Regions from separate parts of the Enterococcus sp. R12 genome, predicted to be linked through region 2. Evidence: riboswitches for the same ligand, from Rfam matches in the RefSeq annotation. Region 2 holds a riboswitch; the other holds the start of a gene.
What was found. Region 2 has a riboswitch for magnesium ahead of ACTW1R_RS09025 (FtsW/RodA/SpoVE family cell cycle protein). Riboswitches for the same ligand answer to the same signal wherever they lie in the genome.
Positions count from the first base shown of each region.

Region 1: it holds a riboswitch for magnesium, as region 2 does, so the genes downstream of both, mgtA (magnesium-translocating P-type ATPase) here and ACTW1R_RS09025 (FtsW/RodA/SpoVE family cell cycle protein) in region 2, are expected to answer to the same signal.

Region 1 covers NZ_CM176874.1:2,064,380-2,072,157, forward strand. The annotation lists gene ACTW1R_RS09555 (dihydrolipoyllysine-residue acetyltransferase) at 1-904, opposite strand, end outside; gene ACTW1R_RS09560 (alpha-ketoacid dehydrogenase subunit beta) at 930-1,907, opposite strand; gene pdhA (pyruvate dehydrogenase (acetyl-transferring) E1 component subunit alpha) at 1,910-3,019, opposite strand; gene mgtA (magnesium-translocating P-type ATPase) at 3,454-6,045, opposite strand; M-box (ykoK) riboswitch at 6,233-6,404, opposite strand; gene wecB (non-hydrolyzing UDP-N-acetylglucosamine 2-epimerase) at 6,794-7,778, opposite strand, start outside.
Region 2 covers NZ_CM176874.1:1,946,317-1,954,094, forward strand. The annotation lists gene ACTW1R_RS09010 (LCP family glycopolymer transferase) at 1-599, opposite strand, end outside; gene ACTW1R_RS09015 (phosphatase PAP2 family protein) at 601-1,254, opposite strand; gene ACTW1R_RS09020 (FtsW/RodA/SpoVE family cell cycle protein) at 1,251-2,444, opposite strand; gene ACTW1R_RS09025 (FtsW/RodA/SpoVE family cell cycle protein) at 2,422-3,576, opposite strand; M-box (ykoK) riboswitch at 3,703-3,878, opposite strand; gene ACTW1R_RS09030 (endonuclease MutS2) at 4,166-6,061, opposite strand; gene ahpF (alkyl hydroperoxide reductase subunit F) at 6,411-7,778, opposite strand, start outside.

The sequences.
Region 1 (7,778 bases), 120 kb from region 2:
GTTTGCTTTCAGTTGCTGCAGCTTTTGTTTCTTCTTTCGCAGGAGCTTGAGTTTCAGCTTTTGCAGCTTGTCCGCCACCTGATAGGAAGTTTTCGATGTCTTCTTTTGTTACACGGCCGCCTTTACCTGTTGCTGATACTTGAGAAATATCAACATCTTTTTCGCGAGCGAATTGACGGACAGAAGGCATAGCCAAGACACGTTTGTTAGGATCTGCTGCTTCAACAACACTTGCTGAACCAGAAGTTTCCACTTTTTCTTTTGGTGCTTCTGCAGATGTGCTTGATGAAGCAGGCGCACTGTTGTGACCAGGTGCGTCGATTTCAACTAAAACATCCCCAACATTTGCGACTGTTCCTTCAGCAACAACGATGTTTTTCACTGTTCCTGTTACTGGAGATGGAATTTCTTCCACTGATTTGTCGTTTTGAACTTCAAGCAACGTATCATCTTCATTGATGGTATCTCCTGCTTTAACGAACCATTTTACGATTTCACCTTCTGCAATTCCTTCACCGATATCTGGTAATTTGAATTGGAAAACGCCTGCGCCTTCAGAAGAACCAGCTGATGCTTCAGCCGTTTCCGTTGTAGGTTCTGCCGCTGGTTTTGCTGGTGTTTGAGACTCTGCTGCTACACCTTCATCGCCTTCGTTGTCTTCATGTCCTGGTGCATCGATCTCAACAAGGACATCCCCAACGTTTGCGACTGTACCTTCAGGGACAACGATGTTTTTCACTGTTCCTGTTACTGGAGATGGAATTTCTTCCACTGATTTATCATTTTGAACTTCTAGTAAGGTATCATCTTCATTGATGGTATCCCCTGCTTTGACGAACCATTTTACGATTTCGCCTTCTGCAATTCCTTCACCGATATCCGGTAATTTAAATTGAAATGCCATTTTCTATTCTTCCCTTCTTCAACTATTAAAAGTTCACGATTTCTTTCACTTTGTCTTCGATGTCTTTTGCATTTGGCAACCAAATGTTTTCAGCTTGACCGAATGGGAAGATCGTATCTGGTGCAGACACGCGTCCGATTGGAGCTTCTAGTGATAGAACCGCACGTTCAGAAATTTCAGAAACGACTTGAGCGCCAACACCTGCTTGTTTTTGTGCTTCTTGAACGACAACCACACGACCAGTTTTTTCAACTGATTTGATGATCGTTTCAACATCAAGAGGAGCAACTGTACGCAAGTCGATGATTTCAGCGTTGATGTTTTCTTTCGCTAAGTTGTCAGCAGCTTTGATTGCTTCACGAACCATCGCACCATAAGTGATGATGGAAACATCAGAACCTTCACGAGTTACTGCTGCTTTGTCTAAAGGAACTTCGTATGCTTCTTCTGGCACTTCTTCACGGAATGAACGGTAAAGTTTCATGTGCTCTAAGAAAACAACTGGGTCATTGCTGCGGATAGAAGCAATCAATAATCCTTTTGCATCATATGGGTTTGATGGAATAACGACACGGATACCAGGTGATTGAGCGATCAATCCTTCCAAGTTATCTGAGTGCAATTCTGGTGTGTGCACACCGCCACCAAATGGTGAACGAATAGTGATTGGTAAATTACGTGTACCACCCATACGGTAACGAGTACGCGCCATTTGACCAACGATTTCGTCAAAGGTTTCAAATACGAAACCAAAGAATTGGATTTCTGGAACTGGACGGAAACCTTCTAATGCTAAACCGAAAGCCAAGCCGCCGATACCAGATTCAGCAAGAGGGGTATCGAAGACACGATCTTCGCCGAATTTTTCTTGTAAACCTTCTGTTGCACGGAAAACCCCGCCGTTTTTACCGACATCTTCACCAAAGACTAAAATCTCTTTGTCATTTTCCATTTCAACAGCTAAGGCATCTGTAATTGCTTGAATCATTGTTTTTTGTGCCATGACTATTTCGACTCCTTCGCTTCGTAAGTTGCAATTTGTTCTTTAATGTTTTGTGGTTGAACTTCAAACATGTTTTTCAAGAAATCTGAAACTTTTTGTTTTGGCACGCGGTCAGCTTCAGCGATCGCTGCTTTGATTTCTTCTTTTGTTTGTTCAATGACTTGTTCTTCTTTTTCTTCAGACCAAAGTCCTTTTTCAGTTAGGTAAGTACGGAAACGTACCAATGGATCTTTTTGTTGCCATTCGCTGTCCATGTCTTTTGAACGGTAACGGGTTGGATCATCACCAGACAATGTATGTGGACCGTAACGGTAAGTCAAGGTTTCGATCAATACAGGACCGTTGCCGTTTGCTGCCCATTCACGAGCTGCTTTAGAAACATAGTACACTGCCAATGGATCCATACCGTCAACTTGGATACCAGGAATCCCAGCTGCTGCTGCTTTTTGTGCCAATGTTGGTGCCGCACTTTGTACTTCACGAGGTGTAGAGATCGCAAAACCATTGTTTTGGATGTAGAATACAGCGTTTGCATGGTATGCCCCTGCAAAGTTGATTGCTTCATAGAAGTCCCCTTGTGAAGAACCGCCATCACCTGTATAAGTGAATACAACATTTTTCTTATTGCGTTTTTTCAATCCTAAAGCAACGCCGGCTGCTTGGACGTATTGTGCACCGATGATGATTTGTGGTGGCAATGCTTTTAAATCTTCTGGGTAAAGGTTCCCGGCAACGTGACCACGTGACCATAAGAACGCTTCTTTCAATGGCAGACCGTGTTGGATCAATTGTGGTACATCACGGTAACCAGGTAATAGAACGTCTTCTTTTTCAAAAGCAAATTGACTTGCTAATTGGCTTGCTTCTTGTCCAGCAGTTGGCGCGAAGAAACCTAGACGACCTTGACGGTTTAACGCAGTTGAGCGTTGGTCTAATACACGAGACCATACCATACGAGTCATCAATTCAACTAAATCGTCGTCACTTAAATCTGGTACTAACTCTTGATTTACAATTTTCCCGTCTTTGTCCAAAGCTTGGTAAGTTGGAAAATCCGCATTGACTTGCTCCAAAATCGCTTGGAAATCAAGTGCTTTTTGTTTTTTTGCCATCTTGACACACTTTCCTCTCTGATATAAAAATTCACTTTCGTATGTAACAGGGTTTAAATCTGTACTATCGAAATTTCATTTACTCTTATAAATTATCATTTAACTTCGAAAATGACAAGTGAAAAGGGTATTTTTTTTAATAAAACAATTCCCACTGTAGCAACTCTTAAGAAAACATTAGTGAAATTAATCACATTTAAGCAATCGCTTTCTTCAATTTTTTCTTTTCAGATTCTTTTTTTTATTTAAGAATAGTACAGCAATCATCATTTGGCTAAACAGATTTACCATTAACCTCCTTTTATTACTTGTGAAGGATTCGACTTGAATCAAAAAGAATTTTCTTAAGATGAGAAAAAAATAATACAGAGATCGGATAAAAAGAAACAGATCGGCAATTCTCCCCTCCATAGGAAGAACGCCGACCTGTTTTTTTAAATCCATTCTTTCGTTACATGAATATAAATGCGTTTGGCAAATTCAACTGTTACTAAATAAGCGAAATTGATACCAATAAACCATGGCCAGTAGCTTGATGGCAGCGCCGCAAAATCGAAGACGGTGTGCAATGGCGTCAAGATAACTAAGAAGCCAACTGCAATCGCTAGGACGCTGGAGATCAGGACTGCCGGTGAAGCAATACTATTGATAAATGGTAATTTTCTTGTTCGGATCATGTGAACGACTAAGGTTTGTGTCGTTAAGCCGATCATAAACCATCCTGCTTGGAACAAGGCTTGCTCTTGGATCGTATTTGCACTGAAGACATGCCACATCACAAAGAAGGTCAAAATATCAAAGATGCTGCTGACCGGTCCAATGCCGACGGTAAACTTCAATAGTCCGCCTACTTGCCATTTAACTGGTTTTTCTAACTCTGCTTTGTCTACGTTATCCCATGGAATCGTCAATTGTGCCATATCGTACACCAAGTTTTGAACCAACAATTGAATGGACAACATTGGTAAGAAAGGTAAAAAGGCACTAGCAACTAAGATCGAGAAGACATTCCCGAAGTTCGAACTCAACGTCATTTTGATGTACTTCATCATATTGGTAAATACTTTGCGCCCTTCGATGACCCCTTTATCAAGGACATTTAAACTTTTTTCTAATAGAATGATCGAGCTGGCATCTTTGGTGATATCTGCTGCTGTATCAACCGAGATGCCAACATCTGCCGTGCGTAAAGCAGGCGCATCGTTGATGCCATCTCCCATAAAGCCAACCGTATGGCCTGCTGCTTGAATGGTTTCAATGATTCGTGATTTTTGCATTGGGTTTAATTTTGCAAACAGATTGGTTTTTGCAGCTTTCGCTGCTAACTCTTCATCTGATAGATGATCAATATCGGTTCCCAATAAGTATTCATCTGCATCGATACCAACATCTCGGCAAACTTTTTGCGCAACGATCGCATTATCTCCAGTCAACACTTTGACATTGATGCCATGACCATGTAAAGAAGCAATCGCTGTTTTGGCTGTTTCTTTTGCTGGATCTAAGAAGCCCATAAAGCCAATCATGATCATGTCTTGTTCGTCTGCTACAGAATAAACGGCATCTGCGTGGGCATCGCGTTTTACGGCAACCGTTAACACACGCATCCCTTGTTTATTCAAGCGCAGGTTCACTTGACGTAATTGCTCTCTCAATTGAGGAGTCAATTCCATCACTTTGCCATCAACTTCTACGTATTTGCAGACTTGTTCCATTTCTTCAGCTGCACCTTTTGTGACCATCAGTTGATGACCATCCGCATTGACAACAACCGTTAAGCGACGACGTGAAAAGTCAAAAGGAATCTCATCGATTTTTGTCACATCGTTGAATGGCGCTGCCAAACCTTCTTCTTCATAGTAGTTTAGCACTGCGATATCCATCAGGTTTTTCCACCCTGTTTGATAGTAAGAATTTAAATAGGTCATATCAAGAACTTGTTTATCTTCTACGCCAAACGGGTTTAAATGTTGCACCAACACGACACGATCTTCGGTGATCGTACCCGTTTTATCGGTACATAGGACATCCATTGCACCTAAGTTTTGAATCGAAGGCAATTCTTTGACGATCACTTTTTCTTTTGATAAAGAGATCGCCCCTTTGGCTAAGTTACTGGTAACGATCATTGGTAGCATTTCTGGCGTCAAACCAACTGCTACTGCAATCGCGAAGAACAACGCTTCACCCCAATCACCCTTGGTTAATCCATTGATCAGTAAAACGATTGGGAAAAGAACCATGACCATTCGCAACAATAGTTTGCTGACTTTCGTTAAGCCATCTTCAAAGGTTGTTTTGCCGCGTTTCGTGGTCGCATTTTTAGCAATATCGCCAAAGAATGTACTTTGACCGGTTTTCAAAATAATGGCTTTTCCTTGACCACTTAAGACATCGGTACCCATGAAAACAAGATCTTGCATATCTAGTGCAGAAATTTGTTCATCGCTTTCTTTGATCCCAGCATCGACAAATTTTTCAACGGGCATTGATTCGCCTGTTAATGAAGATTGATTGATAAATAAATCTTTGGTCCAAATCAAGATCGCATCCGCAGGGATCATATCGCCAGTTGCTAAGGTGACGATGTCTCCAGGAACGACTTCATCCATTGGAATTTCTCTCGTGATTCCATCTCTGGTTACGGAACAAGTATTTTCAATAAGTTCTTTTAACGCTAAGCTTGCTTTTTGGGAACGGTATTCTTGGACGAAAGTAATCATAACACTGGCTAAAATCATGATTCCCATCACGATCACTGCTTCAATATCGCCTGTTACAAAAGAAATAATCATTAATAGGGCTAAAACTAACACAAAGGGATCTTTAAAAGCGCCTAAGATCATCAACCAAGCGGGTATTGGTTTTTGTGCGTCGACTTTATTTGGACCATACTCTGCTAAACGTTCTGCAGCATCTTCTTCCGATAACCCTTGGAAGGAGGTCCGCATCTCCATCAATAATTCTCTTTCGGTCAATTTTGCAAGTAATTTTAGTTCTTGATCTTTCGATAGTTTTTTTAACATCCTTTTTTCCTCCTAGCACTTAGGAGTTGCTTACGCCACCCCTAGCGATTCGATAACTACTCCGCTGTTTCATCTGGGGACTGGGGTATTCCATGTGAATCTTCCTTTCTTTTTATTAGGTAAGTCACTGTGGAACGCGCGCAAAAGACACAAAAAAACGCACGCTCCCAATAAGCATGCGTAAAAAACTCATGATCATTGTAGAGCTTTAGCACTATAGGGCGTAGATAGCAAATTTGCTATCAGCTGCTTTGGGTTTAACCTTCACGATTAGACCTGTCCTACCAACTAAGCATCTCTCGATGCTTTTGCGGCAGCAGCTTGTGTCCATATAGGAGCCTCACCTAACAATTATTTGTATAAAATGTCAGTTCGTCGGAAGTCTTTCTTCCAACTACCCACATAATAACTGCTATCCTAACCAATGTCAACAGCATCTAAGGAAAAAAGTACCCTTTTTTCAAAGTTTTCCATAGGTTTTCAAATGAAAGGTCTTACAATAAAATAACAATGTTAAAGAACTGATGTGATTTTATACTTGATAAACCTTTATATACGAGCAGATGAACAGAAATCCTTTCAAAGCGAAACTCACACTTAATCAAGCTTCTTCGTTTGTCACAATCAACGAAAAATGGAAACGGCGTTCCCGCAGGTTTCATGTATATAAAAAGACAGCCATTTGACAAACAGCTGCCTCTTTCTCTATGTTCACCTATACTGGGAGAATTATTATTCACTCTAGCTCTCACGAAAAATGATCGGCTAAAATTTGCAGGATTCGCTGGCTTGCTTTCCCATCGCCGTATGGATTTTCTGCATGTGCCATGGCATTGTAAGCTTCTGGATCTTCTAGCAGTCGCTTTGTTTCTTGATAAACCGCAGCTTCAGACGTACCGATCAGTTTTAACGTACCTGCAGCAATGCCTTCGGGGCGCTCTGTTGTATCTCGCAAGACCAAAACAGGAACGCCTAATGACGGCGCTTCTTCTTGGACACCACCGGAATCCGTCAAAATCAAGGTACTTTGATTCGCAACGTTATGAAAATCAATGACATCTAAAGGCTCAATCAACGTAACATTTGCTAGTTCCCCAAGAATCTCCTGAGCAATCCCTCGGACTTGGGGATTCTTGTGCATAGGGAAAACCACTTTGATCGTTGGCTTCTCCTTTGCGATCTGTGCTAAAGCACGAAAGACCTGCTGCATCGGAGCACCTAAGTTTTCTCGACGATGCATTGTTAATAGGATCATGGTTTGATCTGCTGCGGAAAGTTCTGGATGCTGGTATTCCTCCGAGATCGTATAACGCATCGCATCAATGGCGGTATTACCTGTTACATAAATCGCAGCCTCATTGCGGTTTTCAGCCAGCAGATTTTTTTTGCTTTGGGAAGTTGGCGCAAAATAAAAATCAGCTAAGACATCGATTAACTGACGATTGGCTTCTTCTGGATAAGGAGATTTTTTGTTCCATGTGCGCAAACCGGCTTCCACATGACCCACAGGAATTTGCTGATAAAAGGCGGCCGTCGCGGCTGCATAAGCGGTGGTCGTATCCCCATGAACCAGCACGATATCAGGAGTTTCTTTTTGCAGGATCGGTTCTAGATCCAGTAAAACTTTGGTGGTAATCCCTGTCAAGGTTTGCCCTAAAGTCATAATATCCAGATCATAGTCTGGTGCGATCTCAAAAACCGTTAATACTTGATCCAACATTTCTCGATGCTGC
Region 2 (7,778 bases):
CCTTCGGGGTCATCTTTGCGCATACGAGTATATTGAAGTGCCTCCCAGCCATCTAATTCGAGCGTCCCCTCTGGGTAATCGATTTTTTCTGCCGTAAAAGCAAACTCATTTTCAACCGTGATTCCACCAATCGCATCGACAAGATCTGCCATCCCATCCATGTTTAAGGAGAAATAATGATGAATCGGTATATCCAAGTATTGTTCGACAGTTTCGATCATCATTTTTGCGCCACCGAATGAATGGGCATGATTGATCTTATCCTGATAGCCTTGCCCAACGATCTCCACATAAGCATCTCGAGGAATACTTGTGAGGGTCGTTTTGCGTGTAGCAGGATTCAACGTCGCTACCATGATCGTGTTTGCCCGGTAATCCGTTTTGCGACGAGAGTCATTGGCGATCCCTAACAAGAGAAGACTTAAGGGCTCGGCGTTTTCGATAACCTCCGCCTCTTCTCGCCCTTCGATCGGTCGATGGATAGACTCCACAACATCCTCTACTTGAAAATACACCCTAATAGCATAGGCGGTTCCGGCGGATACGATGCCCATCAACAGTACTAAGAAGACAATTATCAGTTTTTTCGCTGTACTCATTTTACTTCCCCCTACGCACACTTTTTTTGAACGAAAATACAAAAGCAGATGTGATAAAACTGATTCCACTTGCCAACAAGATACTCGCTAACAAGTCACTAGGATAGTGAACCCCAAATAGCAAGCGGCTCATCATAATAAGCAGTAAATAAACCAATCCCAACAACATAGCTAGTTTTTGGCTAATAGGACGTTTGCCTCTTTGGCCAGGCGCTGTTTGTGCGAAGAAAAAGAGGAGAGAAATAATTAGCGTGGTCGCTAATAGTGTATGGCCACTTGGAAAACTGGCGGACGCCCGTTCCATACTATCAGCAAACTCCGGTCTTGGGCGATCAACGAATTTCTTGATCACTTGGCCAACACCACTGATTATGATCATATTTCCCATCAACCAAAAACTCTCGATCCGTTTCTTCCGAAGAAACAAAATTGCTGCCAATAGAAAATGAATAGCTGCTATGGGGACGATCGTTGCCGTGCTAGCAAGCGGAACAAAAATCGCTTCTACTGTAGCCGTCCGCCATTGAGGCACGTGGGAAAACAGGGTATCAAGCGTTTGGAACCACTGCGGCTCTAATGCTACAAGGAAAAACAACCATGCGAAACAGCTACAAAGCAGTCCACCTATCAACCCTTGTTTTGCTGTCTTGCTCATGTTAATCCCCTACTTTCTTTTAATGCGTACGATCGTTTCTTCGCTTTAGTCGGGAATTTTTCTAACCCGAAAATAATTCCCATCGCAATACTGATCGCAATCAACGAGGTTCCTCCTTGGCTTAAGAATGGCAAAGGAATTCCCGTTAATGGCAACAACCCAATCGCCGCTCCGATATTTTCAAAGATCTGAAAGACTAAGCCAAAAACGTACGTGATGGCGATATAGACCGACGCCTTGTTATTCGTTTTTAACGCGGCGAAGATGATTTGATAGATGAGATAAAAATACAAGAAGATCACTAAGGTACTTCCTAAAAAGCCATAGGTTTCACCAATAACTGTAAAAATCATATCTGATTCACGAACCGGCACGTACACTGTCGTATGGGTGTCAGGCGCTCCCAATAAGCCTCCTGAGCCAATCGCCCACATACTGCGAACTTGTTGGAACGCGATAGAGTCTTGGTACGCTAGGGGATCTGCCCAAGCTCGCACTCGGTCTAATTGATACTGCGAGAAATGAAGTCGAAACAAGACACGATTGCCCCATTCCGTAAACACGAGCAGCAATAAAATAGCGCCGAGGGCTGCGATCAAACCGATCACTACGGTCAAAATTTTCCAATGAACACCCGAGATAATAAATAAAGCCCCTAACATCACAATAAACACTAAACTCGTACCAAAGTCCCGTTGCATAAACATCAATAGAAATGTCGGTATACTATAAAGCAAGATCTTAGTGACGTAGATCAAATCAGATTTAATGGTCCGTTCGGCTTTTCGTTTTTCATATACTAAGGTGAGATAGACCATAAAAAGCATAAAGGCCACTTTCATAAACTCTGAGGGCTGAATGGTAAAGTCGCCGATTCTGATCCAGCGTTTGGTATGCGTCTGCTCAAACATCGTTTGATCGTAGAACCAATGAAGAGAAGCCATCAGACCTAGTGCCAATACATACAAAAGACCCGAAAAGCGTAAGAGCAAATTGGTTGGGATCAAACTTGTAACGAAGAGCGCGATGGCGGATAGAACACAAAAAACGATCTGTCGAAAAACGATTCCAGAAGGATCATTGCCATCCATTACAGAAGCTTGATGTTGTACCCAAATGCTTAGCAAAAAAAGCAGAAAAACGGGTAGCAGCAAGGCATAGTTTGCATCATGTCGTTTGAGGAACTTCATTTCGTTTGCCCTCCTCTCGCTCTAATTTCAGGCACATACTAAAGGCAAATGAAAGAATAAAGTAGCTGGAGCCACCATAGCTGATAAATGGCAACGGTACCCCCGTCATCGGCATCAACCCTAAAATACTGGCTATATTGATACTTGTTTGCAACAAAAGTAATGTACTTGTTCCTAGCAATATCAACCCAATCTGAGGGTTTTCAATAGCTGCGGAACGAATAAATAAACGTAAGATGATTACGAATAATAAGCCAATAACAAAAATCCCGAAAAGCAAGCCAAGCTCTTCTACTAAAACGGAAAAAATAAAATCGGTTTCCGCAACTGGTAAAAAGCCTTTTTTCGTAATACTGTTTCCTAAACCGAGACCAGTAAGCCCTCCATTAAATAAAGCATAGTAAGAATGGATCATTTGGAACCCCTGATTGTAAGGGTCGGAGAATGGATCGCCTACTAAGCGAATTCGGTTATATACGTGCATAAACATGTGGGGCAATAAATCATTGTCACCTAAAAACATGATCAACAGGGCAACCAGGAATAGACTGATCACTAAGCCACCAAATAAAAGAGCCGTCAGCTTCACGGGAACTTGTACCGTAGTTATCATGACAAATGCTAAAAAGAGTAAAATCATCACACCGGCTACTTTCGGTTGAATCAGGATCAACACACAGCACAAAAACAAAACGAAAAGCGGACGTTTCATTTCCTGCAAGGTGGTTTTTGCAGTTTGAAAGTAATGAGCAAGGTACAAGACCATCCCTACATTCACAATCTCTGATGGTTGAAATTGAATCCCTGCGATCGAGACCCAGCGTTGTGCCCCATTAACAGAGACACCGAAAAAGGGCAAACGAGCTAAGAGCAAGGTAATGATCCCAAATGCTAGCAGACCGATCGCTAAGTATTTGCTAAGCAAAATCTCTCTTCGCGTCCGCTGAATAATGAATAAAAGAACCCAGCTAAGTAACAAAAAGACCAATTGACGGATAAATAGCGACGCTGGTGGTTGATCTCTCGTTAATAAACGGTATGAACTTGCACTATAAATCATTAAAAGACCGATAAGGCTCAATAGCAAATAAGCTATGATCAGCAGCCAATCGATCTTCTTTTTTTCTATCATTGCTTCCACTCCTCTTGCCTTGGAGTAGGTGTTCAGACGGTACCAGTTATTTTGCTCTATGAGCTTCGTCATCCATCAGAAAGAAAAGCAAAAAAGTCTCACTTCTCTTAGGACGTCAGACTTTAGCAGCAATCTCATCGTCCGAGTTTTAGCACTATACAACGTAAAGAAAGTCATTTGCTCTCTTAGCTATTTTATGAAAAGCCTTAATCCGACAATTCCTGTTTTACACATTGGCGTCTTTCGACGTTTCTGCGCAATAGCTTGTGTTTGTATAGGAGCCTCACCTAACAAGGTTATATGTTATTTTTCAATCCAATATGAATGGTACCCTTCCTCGAATAAAGATACAACCAATTCTCTGTTATTTTTATTTTTCTTTAACTTTTCTTAAAGAATTTAGATATTTCGAATATTTTCTGCTCTATAAAGAAAAAACAACCAAAATAATCATCCAAACAAAGGAACGGCATCGATAAAGGACGTTATTAAAAAAACGATCATTTTAAAAAAGCAGTCCTTTTTCTAGGTGCTGAAAAAGGACTGCTTGCTTGATTTTGGTCTATCGATTGAAAGTTTTCTTGATTTATCAATCCACTGGTCGATTGGTTTGCCGTTCTTGCGCTGCTTTTCGTAACTGCTTCTGCGCTTTTTTAGATCCCCGTTCAATATCTCGAGTAAACTTGCGCTGCGCAAACTCAACGAATAGCTGATCAAGATCATAACCTGCGGGATAGAGCACCTCTCGCTTTGTGAGGAGTTGCAAGCGACGTGCGGCAACAACAAAAAATTGTTTCTCTATTGAAATTTTCGCTTGTCCTTGTTCCAAATACTCATAAAAAAGTCCGCGCTGGTTATGCTTTGTTGAAAAGACCAAGTCTCCTTTTTGAAAAATAAGATCTATCTTGGCTTCTTGTTGAGGGGGTTGTTTCTTCCCCTTTTCAAAAGGCTGCTTCTCAAAAGAATAGGTTTTATGCTTTAAATATTCCTTGGCCGTCTGGACTACGTCAACGGGGATCGCCATCTTCTCGGCAATCCAAAACGCATTACTATCACCGACTGCATTCGTCAGCAAGCGATATTTTGGTGTCAAGGTTTTGGCATCAAAAGCCATTGCCGCTGTTTCGAAATCTTGATGATCGACGGCAAACTGCTTGATTTCACCATAATGCGTTGTTGCGATCATTAAAGCTCCTGAGCGATAGATGGATTCCATGATGACGATCGCCAAAGCAGCCCCTTCATTGGGCTCAGTACCGCTGCCGATTTCATCCAATAAAACAATACTGTGTCGGGTAGCATTCTTCATAATCTGAGCAATGTTCGACATGTGTCCAGAGAAGGTACTTAAAGAATTTTCCAGACTTTGTTGATCGCCAATATCCATCCAAAGACTTTTTAAAAACGGAACAGTGCTTTTGCCATTGTGTGCTGGAAATAAGCCATAATGAGCCATGGCGCAAACAAGTCCAACGGTTTTTAAGACGACGGTCTTGCCTCCAGCATTTGGACCCGTGATGACCATGCAGCGGTTTTCTTCGCCAAGTTTTAAAGAAAGAGGAACCGCATCACTCCCCAGCAAAGGATGACGGACGTGATCAAAAAGCAAAACTTCTTCCTCAGTCATAGTTATCGCCTGCCCATTGATTTCTCGACAATATTTTCCCCGAGCAAAAATAATATCCAGCACAACTAAAATGTCAAGACAGGCAAACACGGCGTTCATTTGTTCGGCGATCGCCCCTGTCAACTCTGACAACACTTGGTATTGAGCGGCTGTTTCTTCTGCTTGCGCCAAGATCAATCGATCATTTAAACGGGCAGCTGCCTCAGGTTCAATAAAGACAGTCGCTCGTTTATTGGAACGTTCGATGATCGTTCCGTTAAATTGCTGTTGAAATTCAGCACGCACAGGTAACGTATATCGGTCGTTCTTTTTGATGACACGATTTTCTTGTAAATAGCGACTTTCCTTAAAAAACTTTGCAAAAACTTTTTTCAGATCAGCTTCATATTTTTCGATCGTACCGCGAATTTTCCGCAATTCTCGGCTGGCATTACTATCAACCTGACCATTGCGAATCTTTTGGAAAATCATTTCGGCGATTTCAGAAAAGTCTTCTAAACCTTGTGCATATTGATGTAATCTTGGGGCAATCGATTGATTCTTTTCGAACAATTGACGGATGATTCGAAAAGACCGTAAAAAGTCTCCATATTCGATAAGCTCCTGTGGTTCCAAAACAAACCCTTTTTCAATTTTCTCCGTATGGTGTAAGACATGCTGCAGCCCCATAAAAGGCACTTGACGACCAGCGGCTAATAGCGCCATCGCTTCAGTGGTCTCTGTCACTCGTTTTTGGGCAGAGTGGATCGTCGCTGCTGGTTTTTCATTCGCAAAGCGCGCCTTGCCGTAATCGCTGATTATTTTTTTACTTACTTGTTCTTTAATTTGTTCAAATTCAGTTGCTTGAGGTATCTTCATGAGTTATCCTTTCTTGTGCCTGAGGATTCCGATCAGATCCCCGTCCAAAAAAGTGTACAAAAAAAGCGATAGTTTCCCATCACCTGATTCATCAATAACGATTTTTATCGGTATCTACAGGCACAACAAATAAACAGTCTAGTTTTTGCTTATTTGTTTTAATTGGCTGATTAGATACCTACGACACTCATCAATATACCTCTTTCTTTTTTGAACGAGTTTTTTTCATTGTAATATAGAAGCTGTCCTTCTGTCAACTGCACCCAAACTGCCCTTACAAAAAGAAAAAACGCTCAGCAGCTCCTAGAAGCCCCTGAGACGTTTTTTGATTTTAAATGATGCAAGGCGCTTACGAGCGAATCAGGTGATCAAAGGCACCTAATGCCGCAGTCGCACCTGAACCCATTGAAGTGATGATCTGTTTGTATACACTATCGGTACAATCCCCTGCTGCAAAGACCCCTTCAATATTGGTTGCGCCGTGTTTGTCTACGACGATCTCATTGCGTTCGTTTAAAACGATGCGATCTTTTAACCATTCGGTATTCGGCATCAAGCCAATCAGGATGAAGACACCCTCAACAGCTAATGTGAATTCGCCATTCGTTTCTCGATCAACGTAGGTCAATTGTTCGACATGATCGGATCCAGCAATTTCCTTCGTTGCCGCATTCGTAATAACAGTCACATTTTCTAACGTGTTCAAACGGTTTTGTAGCACAAGGTCCGCTTTTAGTTCCGGTAAAAATTCAAGAACATAGACGTGTTTTGCCATGCCAGCTAAATCGATCGCTGCTTCGATCCCAGAGTTTCCGCCGCCAATGACAGCAACCTCTTTCCCAGCAAATAACGGACCGTCACAATGTGGGCAATAGGCAACACCTTTATTTTTGAATTCTTTTTCTCCTGGAACATTGATGTTACGCCAGCGAGCGCCAGTTGCTAAAATGGCCGTTTTGGTTTTTAATACTGCACCATTTTCTAATTCAACTTCGATGACATCATTGCGACGAATATCTTTCGCACGCTGCCCTTTCATCACGTCCACATTGTATTCGTTGATGTGCTCTTCTACCTGACGCATTAATTTTGGTCCTTCGGTATAAGGAGTACCGATCATGTTTTCGATCCCAAGGGTTTCCATTACTTGTCCACCCATTGTTTCGACGACCATCCCAGTATTGATGCCTTTACGCGCTGCATAAATCGCTGCGCTTCCGCCTGCAGGTCCGCCACCGACAACTAACACATCGAAAAGCTCTTTTTCAGCAAAGTCATCTTTACTCGTCGGACCAGCTGCTTTTTCCAACAACTGTTCGATCGTTTGACGGCCGCTTGCAAATTCTTCACCGTCTAAAAAGACGGTTGGCACAGCCATAATTTTTTTCTTGTCAATTTCTTCTTTGAACATCCCACCTTCGATCATGGTGTGACTGATGGAAGGATTTAGCACTGCCATGATATTTAACGCTTGAACAACATCAGGACAGTTATGGCAGGTCAAACTGACATAGGTTTCAAAATGTAATGGCTTATCGATCGCTTTGATGCGCTTTTGAAGTGCTTCGTCAATTTTCGGCGGACGACCGCTTACTTGAAGCAACGCTAAAATAAACGAAGTGAACTCATGTCCTAACGGTAAACCAGCAAAAGCGATGCCGCTTTCTTCACCGGGACGATTGATCGAAAAGCTTGGTGTCCGTTCACTTGCTACAGC